Regions from separate parts of the Fictibacillus sp. WQ 8-8 genome, predicted to be linked through region 1. Evidence: riboswitches for the same ligand, from Rfam matches in the RefSeq annotation. Region 1 holds a riboswitch; each other region holds the start of a gene.
The links. Region 1 has a riboswitch for S-adenosylmethionine ahead of M1K46_RS02140 (alpha/beta hydrolase). Riboswitches for the same ligand answer to the same signal wherever they lie in the genome.
Positions count from the first base shown of each region.

Region 2: it holds a riboswitch for S-adenosylmethionine, as region 1 does, so the genes downstream of both, M1K46_RS20445 (homocysteine synthase) here and M1K46_RS02140 (alpha/beta hydrolase) in region 1, are expected to answer to the same signal.
Region 3: it holds a riboswitch for S-adenosylmethionine, as region 1 does, so the genes downstream of both, M1K46_RS00615 (YezD family protein) here and M1K46_RS02140 (alpha/beta hydrolase) in region 1, are expected to answer to the same signal.

Region 1 is NZ_JAMXKG010000001.1:431,568-435,621, reverse strand. It holds gene M1K46_RS02145 (thermonuclease family protein) at 1-694, opposite strand, end outside; gene M1K46_RS02140 (alpha/beta hydrolase) at 1,243-2,055, opposite strand; SAM riboswitch class I at 2,198-2,305, opposite strand; gene M1K46_RS02135 (bile acid:sodium symporter family protein) at 2,581-3,561, shown strand.
Region 2 is NZ_JAMXKG010000013.1:12,403-16,456, forward strand. It holds gene M1K46_RS20425 (hypothetical protein) at 1-40, opposite strand, end outside; gene M1K46_RS20430 (DUF3055 domain-containing protein) at 133-402, opposite strand; gene M1K46_RS20435 (DUF86 domain-containing protein) at 558-1,010, shown strand; gene M1K46_RS20440 (helix-turn-helix transcriptional regulator) at 1,101-1,742, shown strand; SAM riboswitch class I at 2,087-2,192, shown strand; gene M1K46_RS20445 (homocysteine synthase) at 2,497-3,801, shown strand; gene M1K46_RS20450 (VOC family protein) at 3,893-4,054, shown strand, end outside.
Region 3 is NZ_JAMXKG010000001.1:122,553-126,606, forward strand. It holds gene sat (sulfate adenylyltransferase) at 1-623, opposite strand, end outside; gene M1K46_RS00610 (phosphoadenylyl-sulfate reductase) at 651-1,352, opposite strand; gene M1K46_RS00615 (YezD family protein) at 1,446-1,562, opposite strand; SAM riboswitch class I at 1,694-1,803, opposite strand; gene M1K46_RS00620 (sulfite exporter TauE/SafE family protein) at 2,028-2,930, shown strand; gene M1K46_RS00625 (hypothetical protein) at 2,998-3,849, opposite strand; gene M1K46_RS00630 (heavy metal translocating P-type ATPase) at 3,849-4,054, opposite strand, start outside.

The DNA.
Region 1 (4,054 bases):
CTTGTGAAGTCCCTCCGGAAACTGTTCCGTTTGCTGTGCTGGTTTTTGAATTGGCATGGAATCCATCCTGTTGGGCATAGTTTTCAATCGACCAAATGCCAATACCCGCTTTTTGAGCTTTTTCTTGTGTGGCGCGGAACTGATCGACGTATTTGGTGTTAGGCGGGTACACATAAGCCACACGGGCAAGGCCTTTTTCCAGAAGCAGCTGGTTAAAGTTTTGCTTGCCGATCCATATGTATGCGAGCAGCCTGCCGTATTTATCCCGTTCGGACACATCCAGCTCGACACCGACTTTTTTGCCCGTTAACTGGGTTTTTGTAAATTTGGAGCTTTCCGGCCCGAACGGCTGAACACCGAGCCTCGGATGTTTTGTCTCGGGTGTGTCGATAAGGAGCATGCGGATTCGCTCCGTTTTTCCGTTCTTAAACTTTACATCCAGTGTATCCCCATCGACCACATACGTAACAGTAGCCGGAATGCCTTTAACGGCAGTTGTCTGATCTGTGGATGGAGTGGTTTTGACATCATTTGAAGATGAATCTTCTTGTTTTGCAGCAGGTGAATCCGTTTTTTGTCCGGAATCCGTGCTTGATTGGCCTGTGCTAGGTGCCTGTGCACACCCTGTGATGAGCAAAGCCGTTAACAGCAATACAATCAGGCTAGTCAGACTTTTTCTGCGTTTTTCTCTCAAGTTGATCTCCCCTTAATTTTTAGAACGTTCAAGTTGGTTGCCTGGTAAGGGTAATGAAGTTTACGGCGACGCGTCCATAATAAAAATACAAAAGCTATTATACTACGATATTGAATGCAGAAGGGGACAATGTGAGCAAATTTTATGCGGCTTTCTTAATTGAAAGATCAAAATAGGGGTTTTTTACGTGAGAAGAGAATGTAATATTCTCTGGTTGTTATGTAGTTTAAGAAGATTGGTGGTTGGTGTGGGCTCTTTATCATAAAAGACCAAGCCCATTTGCTGTATCTTTCAAAGTGGAAAGAGATTCTGCAGCAGCTTAAAGACCACGAAGGTGCGGATTTTTTTAAAAAAGGAAGATGAAGAAGTGAAAAAATTAGTTGCGGCAGTCATCCTGTTGTTGGGAAGTTTAGTATATGTGTTAGCGCGGCTCACACAAAAAACATTGTATCTGGACAGATTTTCGGTAAATGCGAACAACCCGGTCAGTTTTCATTGGAACACCATCGCTATCAATACAGGTGCCAGGCACCGCTTTTACACAAGTGTCAAAAGCCGGTGCCTGGCACCATCAAATTGGAATCATTTATGAGCCAATCGGAGGTTACAGTGATCAGTTCATTGAAGTGCATGATGGATGAGAAGGTATGGTTGGCGCCTTTAATAAGCTGAATCTTGCTTTTTCCACATGATCTTTTTTGTGTATTCTCAAAGAATTCCCCGCAATAATGGGCTGGAATTTCTTTGTCGTCCGTTCCGTGAACGAGCAGCACATCACCGGAAAACTGTGATAGCTGGTCTAACGGATTGGAATTCTTGAGGGACTGCAGAAATTTTGTGGTCAGGGAATAACCTAAATGATCCACGAATCCTTTAATGAATAGATGGCTATATTCTTCTTCACCCACGATATTTACGATGTCATCAAACGGCCGTCCTACCGCAGACCAGAGGATTAACTGTTTAACCCTTTCGTCACGGGCCGCAGAGTGTACAGCGACTGCTCCTCCAAGGCTATGGCCAAGCAGGGTAATCTGGTCAGAATCAACGTTAGGAAGCTCCAAGGCAAAGCTAACGGCAGCGTATGTTTGGTCGATTAGATCTTCAAAGCTGTTTTCCCCATAATTCCCCTCACTCTCCCCGCAGCCCGAATAATCAAACCGAACTACAACAAATCCGTTCGAAGAAAGCTGCTGTGCCGTTTTAACAAACAATCGGTCCACACCAATCCGGTTGCTTGTAAATCCATGGCAAATAATAACGGCAGGGGATATCTTATTTTTGCTTAGCACGGATTTCGGATAATGCACGGTTGCGGTAAGCCTTTTTCCCTTCCAGTGTATACAGTCGTGTTTTTCCATATCACCAACTCCTCATTTAACGGTTATCATTTAAAATAACTATTCATATCTATTTAGTAGGAATTGATTCGATAAAAAACCCCTTCCTATGTTTATGGAAACATAAGAAGGGGTTGAAGAGACCGAAGAATGATCAACACAATTCTTATCTTCCAAGCAAAGAAGCTTGTTGAAATTGGCACAGTGCTCAAAAAAGAGTCTGTTGCCGAGGTTTCTCAGGGTCAATTCCCTCCACCTCTCTGGATAAGAATATTTAATTTCATTTAATGTAAAATAGAATTTATAGTTTGTCAATTAAAAAATCTGTTTTGGACAGCTATCTCAAATGAGTATGCATACATCCTATGCACCTGGCGGGGAGAGGGATTCAAAAATATACAATAGCCTGCGCCTTTTTTGTAGGGTGCCAGGCACCTGAATTACACAAGTATGTAATTGCGGTGCCTGGCACCGCAAACTTAAATATTTTATAATATAAATTAATATACTATTAGAGTAATAGACTCAGACGGAAGAAGGCTAATCGTGTTAGAAAAGTTAAACCACCAGCTGGAAAGATTTATGCCATTTATTACACCCGCAAGTGTGATCCTTGGAATTTTGCTTACGAGCGAACTAAAGGGTTTGCTTTTTTTAGTTCCTTGGATTTTTGCATTCATGACGTTTTCAGGTAGTTTAGGGTCTAATTTTACCCATCTGCGAAATACACTGTCCCGGCCAGTGCCCATCCTGACAGCACTCATCATCCTGCATATCATAATGCCGATCTGGGCGTGGGGAGTCGGGCACATTGCGTTTTCCTCGGATTCTCTTACCATAACCGGACTCGTATTGGCGATGGTCATACCGTGCGGCGTGACAAGCAGCATCTGGGTATCCATCTATCGGGGGAACAGCACCCTCGCGCTTTCCATTATATTGATTGATACACTAATATCGCCGATCGTTGTTCCTTACAGCCTATCACTGTTTGTCGGAGAAACCGTCTCCATTGATGAATGGTCCATGGTGAATGACTTGTTGATTATGATCGTGATCCCATCTGTCATTGGCATGCTGCTCAATCATTGGACGAAGGGAGAAATAAAGAACACACTCGGGAAAAGAATCTCTCCAGTTTCTAAAATTTGCATGAGTGCTGTGGTCGCCATCAATGCTTCGGTTGCCACCCCGTATTTGGTTCATGTGAACGGGAAACTTTTATTGATTGGTTTGTTCGTCCTGTTGATCGCGGCCAGTGGTTACTTAATGTGCTGGCTGACCGGCATGCTTTTTGGATGGGAGAGAGAAACGGTTGTAGCTCTCGTCTTCAGTGGAGGCATGCGGAATATCAGCGCTGGATCTGTTCTTGCGTTAACGTACTTTTCGCCGGCGACAGCTGTTCCCGTCGTGGTTGGAATGCTGTTTCAGCAGATTCTTGCGTCTATATACGGCCATCTGATAGCTAAACACTACGGCAGACATGAACAACTTACTTCGGAAAATAACGAAAAAGTTCCTGTTTAATAGTTTTGGTGCCAGGCACGCTTAATTGAAAAAAAAGGAGCCCTCCATGAAGGCTCCTTTTTTCTTACTTTCCTTTTTTTACGGACAGGATGAAACGTACCAGCAATGTTTCGAGCTGCTCATCCTTTATCTTCTTTGTGTTGAAATGCTGGTGAATGCGTTTTTTTAGCACTTCACTGCTCATCACCATTCTCCTTTCCTCTTTGTTTTCCTACTTTTTTCTTTCCTTTGAAGAATATACCTGCTAGTTGTCGAAAGAAGGGGTAATATGTCTTATGCGCTATATGTAATGGGCCCGATTTTTATGATTTTATTACCATGCTTGCTTGATAATATTTCCGGATTTTAGCAGATTGAAACGTGGAATTGGCAATAAAACGAAAATTCTGTTCGTATAAAGGGGAAATTGGATCCCTTCGCTTACTCTTTGATAAAAATCATGATAAACTTGGATTATACATTAATTGTAAATGGCGAGGGGGTTGGTTTGAAA
Region 2 (4,054 bases), on a different contig from region 1:
CCGTATAGGTTTTTTTATCCTTGTTATACAAAATAACCATTCCCTTCAGGCAGGTTAAGGATAGAAGGCATCTATCCTTTTTTAAACTGCCCATGAAATGGCTTTTTTTGTGTGGGTAATTTTCCCGCAAAACTATAGTGTTTCGTATAGGAACTCCCGAAGCTCCTGTGCATCTTCCTCATTAAGCTGGAAAACATGCTCCAAGTATCCCTCTTCTTCAAGGTCATCTTCTCCTATGATGGAAAAACGGCTTCCCTGCAGATCGAGAATCAGGCTCTTGCCGTAATGTCTTCCTGTTTTTACAATGGCGAGGTCAAATCGGGTATTCGTTCCCATAAAACTTACGAAGCGTGTCTCGGATTTCTCGGTATCGTCATACAGAAAAAAGCGTTCTTCTGCCACATTCAGTCCTCCTTGCCGCAAGGGCTTTCCTTCTTTCTTCCCCATGATAGCAGACAAGCCGGTATAAGAAAATAGGAGGCTCCTTCCGTAATTCTCCTTGAATTTTGTGATAAACTAATAAGGACTATGCAGAATGACAAGGCAGGGTGATACATATGTATTTTGTTGACAGAAAAAAAATTGAACACCATTTAGTATATCTGGGATCATTGCATCAGCAGGCAAAGAAACTGGCCGGCAAGGAAGGCGATGTAGAAAAGCTGGCTCTTGAACGAGCGGCTCACGTTATCATCGAAAGTATGATCGATGTGGGTAATTCGATGATCGATGGCTTCATAATGAGGGATCCGGGCAGTTATGAAGACATATTGGATATCCTTGAGGATGAAAAAGTGATCACCGCGCAAAATGCGAAAGGATTGAAAAAGGTCGTATCACTGCGCAAAATGCTGGTCCAGCATTTTGCGAGTGTCAGCCATTCTGAAATTTCCGAGGTCCTTTTGGAGAATTCTGGATCGATCGAAAGTTTCCCTGCCGATGTGAGACGCTATATTGAACAAGAATTGGGGCCTGTTTCTGCATTTTTGCCTGAAGAGGAGCAGAAGTAAAAGCTGCTATCCCTATTTCTAAACATTTTTGTTTAGAATGTACTTTTGCTAGCAAATGCTGTAAGATAGGGGTAAGGAAGGTGATTGTTAATGGCTATGGCTAATAACACCTCTACCCGTTCTGAAATCATTCATATGCTTAAGCGATATAGAAAATTGACGGTTACTGAAATGGCCAGCCGCCTTGGGATTACCGAGATGGCTGTCAGGCGCCACTTAAATACATTAGAGAGAGACAGGCTCGTTGAAACCACCCTGGTCCGCCAGGCCATGGGACGGCCGCTGAATGTGTATCAGCTCTCCGAAGCTGCGGATGAACAATTTCCGCGCAACTATTCGGGGCTGACCGTTGAATTTATGAGAGACATTCAGGAGATTGCCGGTGAGAAAGCTGTGCATGAATTGTTTGTCCGCCGGGAAAACCGCTTAAATGATAAGTATAAGAAACGGATGGAGAATAAGAGCTTTGAGCAAAAGGTGGCCGAACTCGCCGACATTCAAAACGAAGCCGGCTATATGGTCGAGTGGGAAAAAACAGAAGACGGCCAGTATGAATTAAAAGAATTCAACTGCCCGATTGCCAAAGTAGCAAATGAATATCAGAATGCCTGCTCATGTGAGCTTTCTTTATTCCAGAGAATGCTCGGTACAGACCATGTGGAACGCACAGAATGTCTTGCTAAAGGCGGCTCGTATTGCAAATATTTGATTTCCGAAGAGAAAAACGCATAAACCCTACTGGCTGATCCGCCAATAGGGTTTATTTTTTTGTTGGATTTTTACGATCATCCGCCCTCTATTCTTTCCTTCTGTTGTCGCACGAAGGACGTCAGGTAGAGCTCATCGAGGGTGATCTCTTTTTCCATCGTCTCGCTGGCCACACTTTTTCTCTTACTGGAGCAGGGCAGAAGACCGATATGGTATTGCTGACTGCAGCAGAAAATAAAAAATGCAAAGTTTCGAACATCGGCCCGGGGGAGCGTGCCAAAAACTTTGCCCCTTCCTTATCGTGAAAAAAAGGGTTGACTTCAACATTAAAGTTCAGTATTATTCAAAATAACTTAATATTCAGATGTATCTTATCCAGAGAGGTGGAGGGACTGACCCGATGAAACCCGGCAACCAGCAGAAATGCATGGTGCTAATTTCAGCAGAACACGCAAATGTTCTGAAAGATGAGAGCCGACGGTGAAAACTGCGACCTCTTCTTTTAGAAGAGGTCTTTTTGATTGTTCAGCTTCAGTGCCCAATGCTGAAAATGAACTTAAGTTTTCAGCTAAGGTCCTCGATAGATGAAAAGTAAGATCTTCTTTTCATCCTTAGTCATCTTCGTTCTTCTCCCTCAACACAAAAAACGTGTTGCTTGAGAAGAACTCCAGCGCTTGTCGGACCTTAGCAGGGCACTTCAGCTTTTCTTGTTGGCTAACATTTTACTCAGATCCTTGCCTCTGTTTAAACCACTACATTTTAGAAGGAGAGATTGAACATGAGTGAAGAAAGAGAATATGGTTTTGAGACGGTTTCATTGCACGAGGGACAGAAAGTAGATCCGACAACAGGCGCGAGAGCGGTTCCTATTTACCAGACAACGTCTTATCAATTCAACAGTACGGAGCACGCAGCCAACCTTTTTGGTTTAAAAGAGTTTGGGAACATTTACAGCCGAATCATGAATCCGACACAGGATGCGTTTGAACAGACGATTGCAAAGCTAGAAGGCGGTGTTGGAGCGCTGGCGGTGGCATCCGGCCAGGCGGCGATTACGTATTCCATTTTAAACATAGCGGGAGCAGGTGACGAAATTGTAGCGTCTGGCTCTCTATATGGCGGAACGTATAACTTGTTTGCGAATACACTTCCGAAGCTCGGAATCAATTTTAAATTTGCAGAAGTGGATAACCTTCAATCCTTCCGTGATGCCATTACTGAAAAGACAAAAGCGGTTTACATCGAGACGATCGGGAATCCGAAAATTGACGTGGCAGATATCTCAGCCATTGCAGAAATTGCTCATGAAGCAGGGGTTCCGCTTATCGTAGACAATACGTTTGCAACACCATATCTTTGCCGTCCGATCGAGCATGGAGCAGACATTGTCGTTCATTCCGCTACAAAATTCATTGGCGGACACGGCACATCGATTGGAGGATTAATCATAGATTCCGGTAAGTTTGATTGGACGAACGGCAAATTCCCAGGACTTACGGAGCCGGATGAAAGCTATAATGGCGTCGTTTATACGGAAGCAGTCGGACCGCTGGCTTATATTATCAAGGCGCGTGTCCAATTGCTCAGAGACCTCGGTTCTTGCGTATCACCGTTTAACTCCTTCCTCTTTATTCAAGGGCTTGAAACGCTGGCACTGCGTGTAGAACGGCATAGTGAAAATGCCCTGAAGGTGGCGAAATACTTAAAAGAACATCCTGCTGTGGACTGGGTGAACTATCCTGGATTAGAAGATAACAAGTATAATGAGCTGGCGCAGAAATATTTGCCTAAAGGTGCTGGTGCCATCCTCACTTTCGGTGTAAAAGGCGGGGTAGAAGAAGGAAGAAAGCTCATTGAAAGTGTGAAGTTATTCTCTCACTTGGCGAATGTCGGTGATTCTAAATCATTAATCATCCATCCGGCAAGCACTACGCATCAGCAGCTGACAGAGGAAGAGCAGCTTAGAGCAGGAGTATCGCCTGAGATGGTAAGGCTGTCGGTGGGCATTGAAACGATTGATGATATTATCTATGATCTCGAGCAGGCACTAGCGGTCATCAGTCCGGTTCCAAGCGGCCAGTAATTGTTATGTTCAATAAACTCCCTTTCTACTATACTTAAGACAAATATGAAATTTTCAGGTGAATGAATCGAAATTGGAAGGGATGTTTGGTATGGCTGTAAGAAAGCTTGAGCATGTAGGAATTATGGTTGAAAACTTGGAAGAATCCATTTCCTTTTACCGTGACATCATAGGTTTGGATGTGATCAAACGAATGAAACACTCCAAGCCGGGGATCGAACTAGTATTTTTGGGACTGGAAGGGGAGATCCTG
Region 3 (4,054 bases), 310 kb from region 1:
TCTACGGTTTCAAGGGCTGTTTTTTGAATGTATTCGTGTGCTCGATGCACAGGATTTCTTGTCTGGAAACCTACAACTGTATTCCATCCCCTGTCTCTGAAGACTTGGCGGGTTTCAGCTGGATCCAGACGATATTCAGTAAACCTCTGTTTTTCAGGCCTCTTTACGAGAGTGATTGATCCTCCGACATAGTAAGAAGGGCGTTCCAGAAGTTTTTTAACCCCAGGGTGTGCAGTATCTGCCGTTTGGTAGACTTGCTCTGCTTCATGCTTAATGTCCGGGCGGTAAAGGTCTTCCACCTCGATGACTCCGTACGTTACACCCTCAAATACGAGCCTCGCCTGATCTCCTGCTGATAGCGTCCTGGCTTGTTTTTCATGAACTGGAAGGACGATTGGAATGCTCCAAACCGTTCCATCAGCAAGACGTAGAGAATCAACGACAGATTGATAGTCTTCTTCATTTAGAAAACCAGTAATTGGGCTGTAGGCTCCTACACCGATCAGTTCAAGATCACTTAAGGATGTAGCATCCAGTTCCACTTCCTTTTGAATGTGGTCTGTTGGCAGATTTGGTTCATAACGGTTTATCAGCTTTCCTCCATGCGGCAAAATTGATGTCATGTTAATTCCTCCTGTAATTTTACTTTATTATTCGTGAAGTCCACACTCTGTTTTCCCTTGCCCTGACCAGCGTCCTGAGCGGGAATCACCCGACCCGTCAGCCGGAAGCGTGCACGGCTCGCAGCCGATGCTCGGATACCCCTGATCGTGAAGCGGATTGTAGGGCAGATTCTGCTTGTAGGCGTATCTCCAAATTTCCTTCCACGTCCAATGGATCAGCGGACAGATTTTCACGGATTTAAAACGTTCATCCTTATTGATGTACTGAACATTGCTCCTCCCTGCCGACTGCTCCCTCCGGAGACCCGACAGCCATGCCGGTGCTCCGTTCAGTGTTTCCTCAAGAGGGACTACCTTTCGTATATAACAGCAGAGGTTCGGTTCTCTTTTCCATAACTCGCTGCCATGCTTTTCCGCCTGTTCCAACAAGGACAGCGAAGGCTTCTTCATCTCAATCTTCATTTCCGGATATCTTTTTTTCGCCTTTTCGATCACCTCGTACGTTTCCTTGAAGTGAAGGCCTGTATCCAGGAAAACGACTCTTGCATCTGGTTTGACCTTGGATACAAGATCCACCAGGACACTGCCTTCTATTCCGAAGCTGCACGCATAAACGAGTGCATCTCCATATTGCTCATACGCCCATTTCAGTACTTCGAGTGCCCCCTTCGTTTCACTGTCTTCCGGAAACGTAAACTCCTGTTCTTTCCATGTGTCAAACTTGAGCATGTTAACCACCCCTCCAATGAAAAAGGCAGCTTTAACCATAAGCAGCCATCCTGCTATGTTAAAACCGCCTCTAGTTTTCTAGTCAGCGAATATTTATTTAAAACGTACCTTTTCGTTTTTTTCCAGCTGAATCAGCTTTCCATCCTGAACAATTAACGTGATGGACCCATACTTGATACTGTTCAGCATTTCTTTTAACTGTTCAAAAATTTCATCCTGGCTTTTACCGTTTACCACATCAGAACCTCCTCGTTTAATATGTTTTGTTAGGTTTTTTTAGGAATTAAAATGGCAATAAAAAAACCTTTCCATTTCGGAAAGACTGACGAGGTAAACATATTACCTTATCTTCCAAAATGTAATAAACATTCTGCTGGAGTTAGCACCTTGCAAAAAAATGCAGGTTGCCGGGTTTCATCGGGCCAGTTCCCTTCACCGCTCTGGATAAGTTTTTTTATTTTTTTAAATAATAACACACATTTATGCTTTCGCAAACCCTATTATTCTTATCGGATTAAAAAATATTTATTGAAATATCCGAAAATTTTATTGACAGACTTTCATTCCATTGAATATAGTAGATACTAAATTCGAAAAGAGATACACTGCTGATCGGAAAAACCGAAGGCTCTTAACTTTACTGTTAAGGGCCTTTTATTTGTTAGGAGGAGTAAAATGAAAAAACTGATCATCCTGGCCCTGATTGGACTCGTTGCACAACTGATTGACGGGTCACTCGGAATGGCTTACGGACTGACTTCGACTTCCCTGCTGCTGGCCTTTGGAATCGCTCCGGCGGTTGCTTCGGCTTCGGTTCACTTTGCAGAGGTTGTTACGACAGCCGCCTCAGGTGCATCACACATCAGGTTCGGTAATGTTGACCGTAAAATTATCTTTCGTCTCATTATTCCGGGATCCATTGGGGCATTTACCGGTGCCTGCTTTTTATCCAATCTTCCTGGCGACGCAGTAAAACCGTATATTTCCTTTTTCCTGCTGTTCCTTGGTTTCTTTATTCTGTACCGATTTTTATTTAAAAAGAACACCAAGCCTGCTGATCATGAAAAAGCGTTCAGCCGCAAGCAGCTCATCCCGCTCGGACTTGTTGCTGGCTTCTTGGATGCCACCGGAGGAGGAGGCTGGGGACCGGTAGCCACACCTGTCCTGTTAGCCAAAAACGGCACAACAACAAGAAAGGTCATCGGTTCCGTGGATACGAGCGAATTTGCTGTTGCCGTTTCTGCTACACTCGGTTTCCTCATCTCTCTCGGATGGGAGCAGGTCAACTGGATGTGGGTTATCGCCCTCATGGCGGGAGGATTAATCGCAGCACCGATCGCAGCATGGCTCGTCCGCATTATCCCTTCGCATATTTTAGGTGTGGTTGTTGGAGGATTGATTATTGTAACGAACGCCCGGACGCTTTTGCAGTCCGCTGGAATCTCCGGTACAGCACTGCAATCGGTCTATACCGTGCTGGTCGTCGTTTGGCTGGCGGCAATTTTCTTCAGCATTAGAAAAAATAAAAAACATTCTTTCTCAGCTGGACCACAAACTGAAAGCACTAATCTCCACTGACACATCACAAACAATAATTTATACCAATAAAAGCTGACTCAAATGAGTCAGCTTTTATTGTATTCTTCTATTTCTTCACTTCAATAATGAACGGATAGGTGATCACTTTCCCATTGATCTTAAACTCCGCCCACAATTTATAAAGTCCAGGTTCCTCAAATTCCGTCTCAAATTTTGTATCTTCAGGAGTGGAAGGATGAACGTGGACATATTTTTCTCCTGTATGATCTAAGACCACAACATGGCCACGTGCTCCAAGATAAGGTTCAGGTTTTGCATCACCCATGCTAAATTGCAGCGTAACAGGCTGGCCAGCTTTAAATTCTTTTGGCGTCAATGATACCTTGTGTCCATCAATTGTTTTTGAAAAGGTGGTATCTGCCTTCAATTCTGGCTGGTGAGTATGATTTCCATGGCTTCCCGCTTCAATTTTCAACGGGGCAACGGCATAAGCTTTATTTTTGGGCTTGATGTCTACAAATGCTTTGTAGGTTCCAGGCTGCAGTCTGTGCTTTACTTCAAACGAGCCTTTACTGGTCTTTTGAGGATGAAGGTGATTGTATTGTTTTAAATCTTCGCTGACCAGAATGAAGTGCATCAGCTTTTCATGATTGACCTCCAGCTCATCGAAAGGCCTGCCTTTTTGATCTTTTAACTGAATCGAAATGACACCATCCTTGTAGCTGACGGATGGCTTAACTTCACTTTTGGCCAAATCACCAGAACTATGTCCATCATGTTCTCCATGTTTATTCCCATGGTCCATGCCAGGCATTTCTGAATGACCATCTTGATGGCCGGCCTGCTCCCTCTTCCCGTCCTTGCCTTCTAAAACGTCATAAACAGCATAGCCAGCCATGATCAGAATGAGGATACCAACAGCAGACAGCACCCAGTTGCGGATGTTTTTGCTTTTCATCAAAACTCACCTCTACAGTGTTTAATTTTTTGGAGCCTAAGCGCGTTCAATACAACGGATACCGAGCTGAATGCCATAGCAGCCCCTGCGAGCCACGGAGCCAAAAACCCGCTGGCAGCGATTGGGATGCCAAGTGCATTATAAGCAAACGCCCAAAAAAGATTTTGTTTAATGTTCCGTATCGTGCGCTTGCTCATAAAAATAG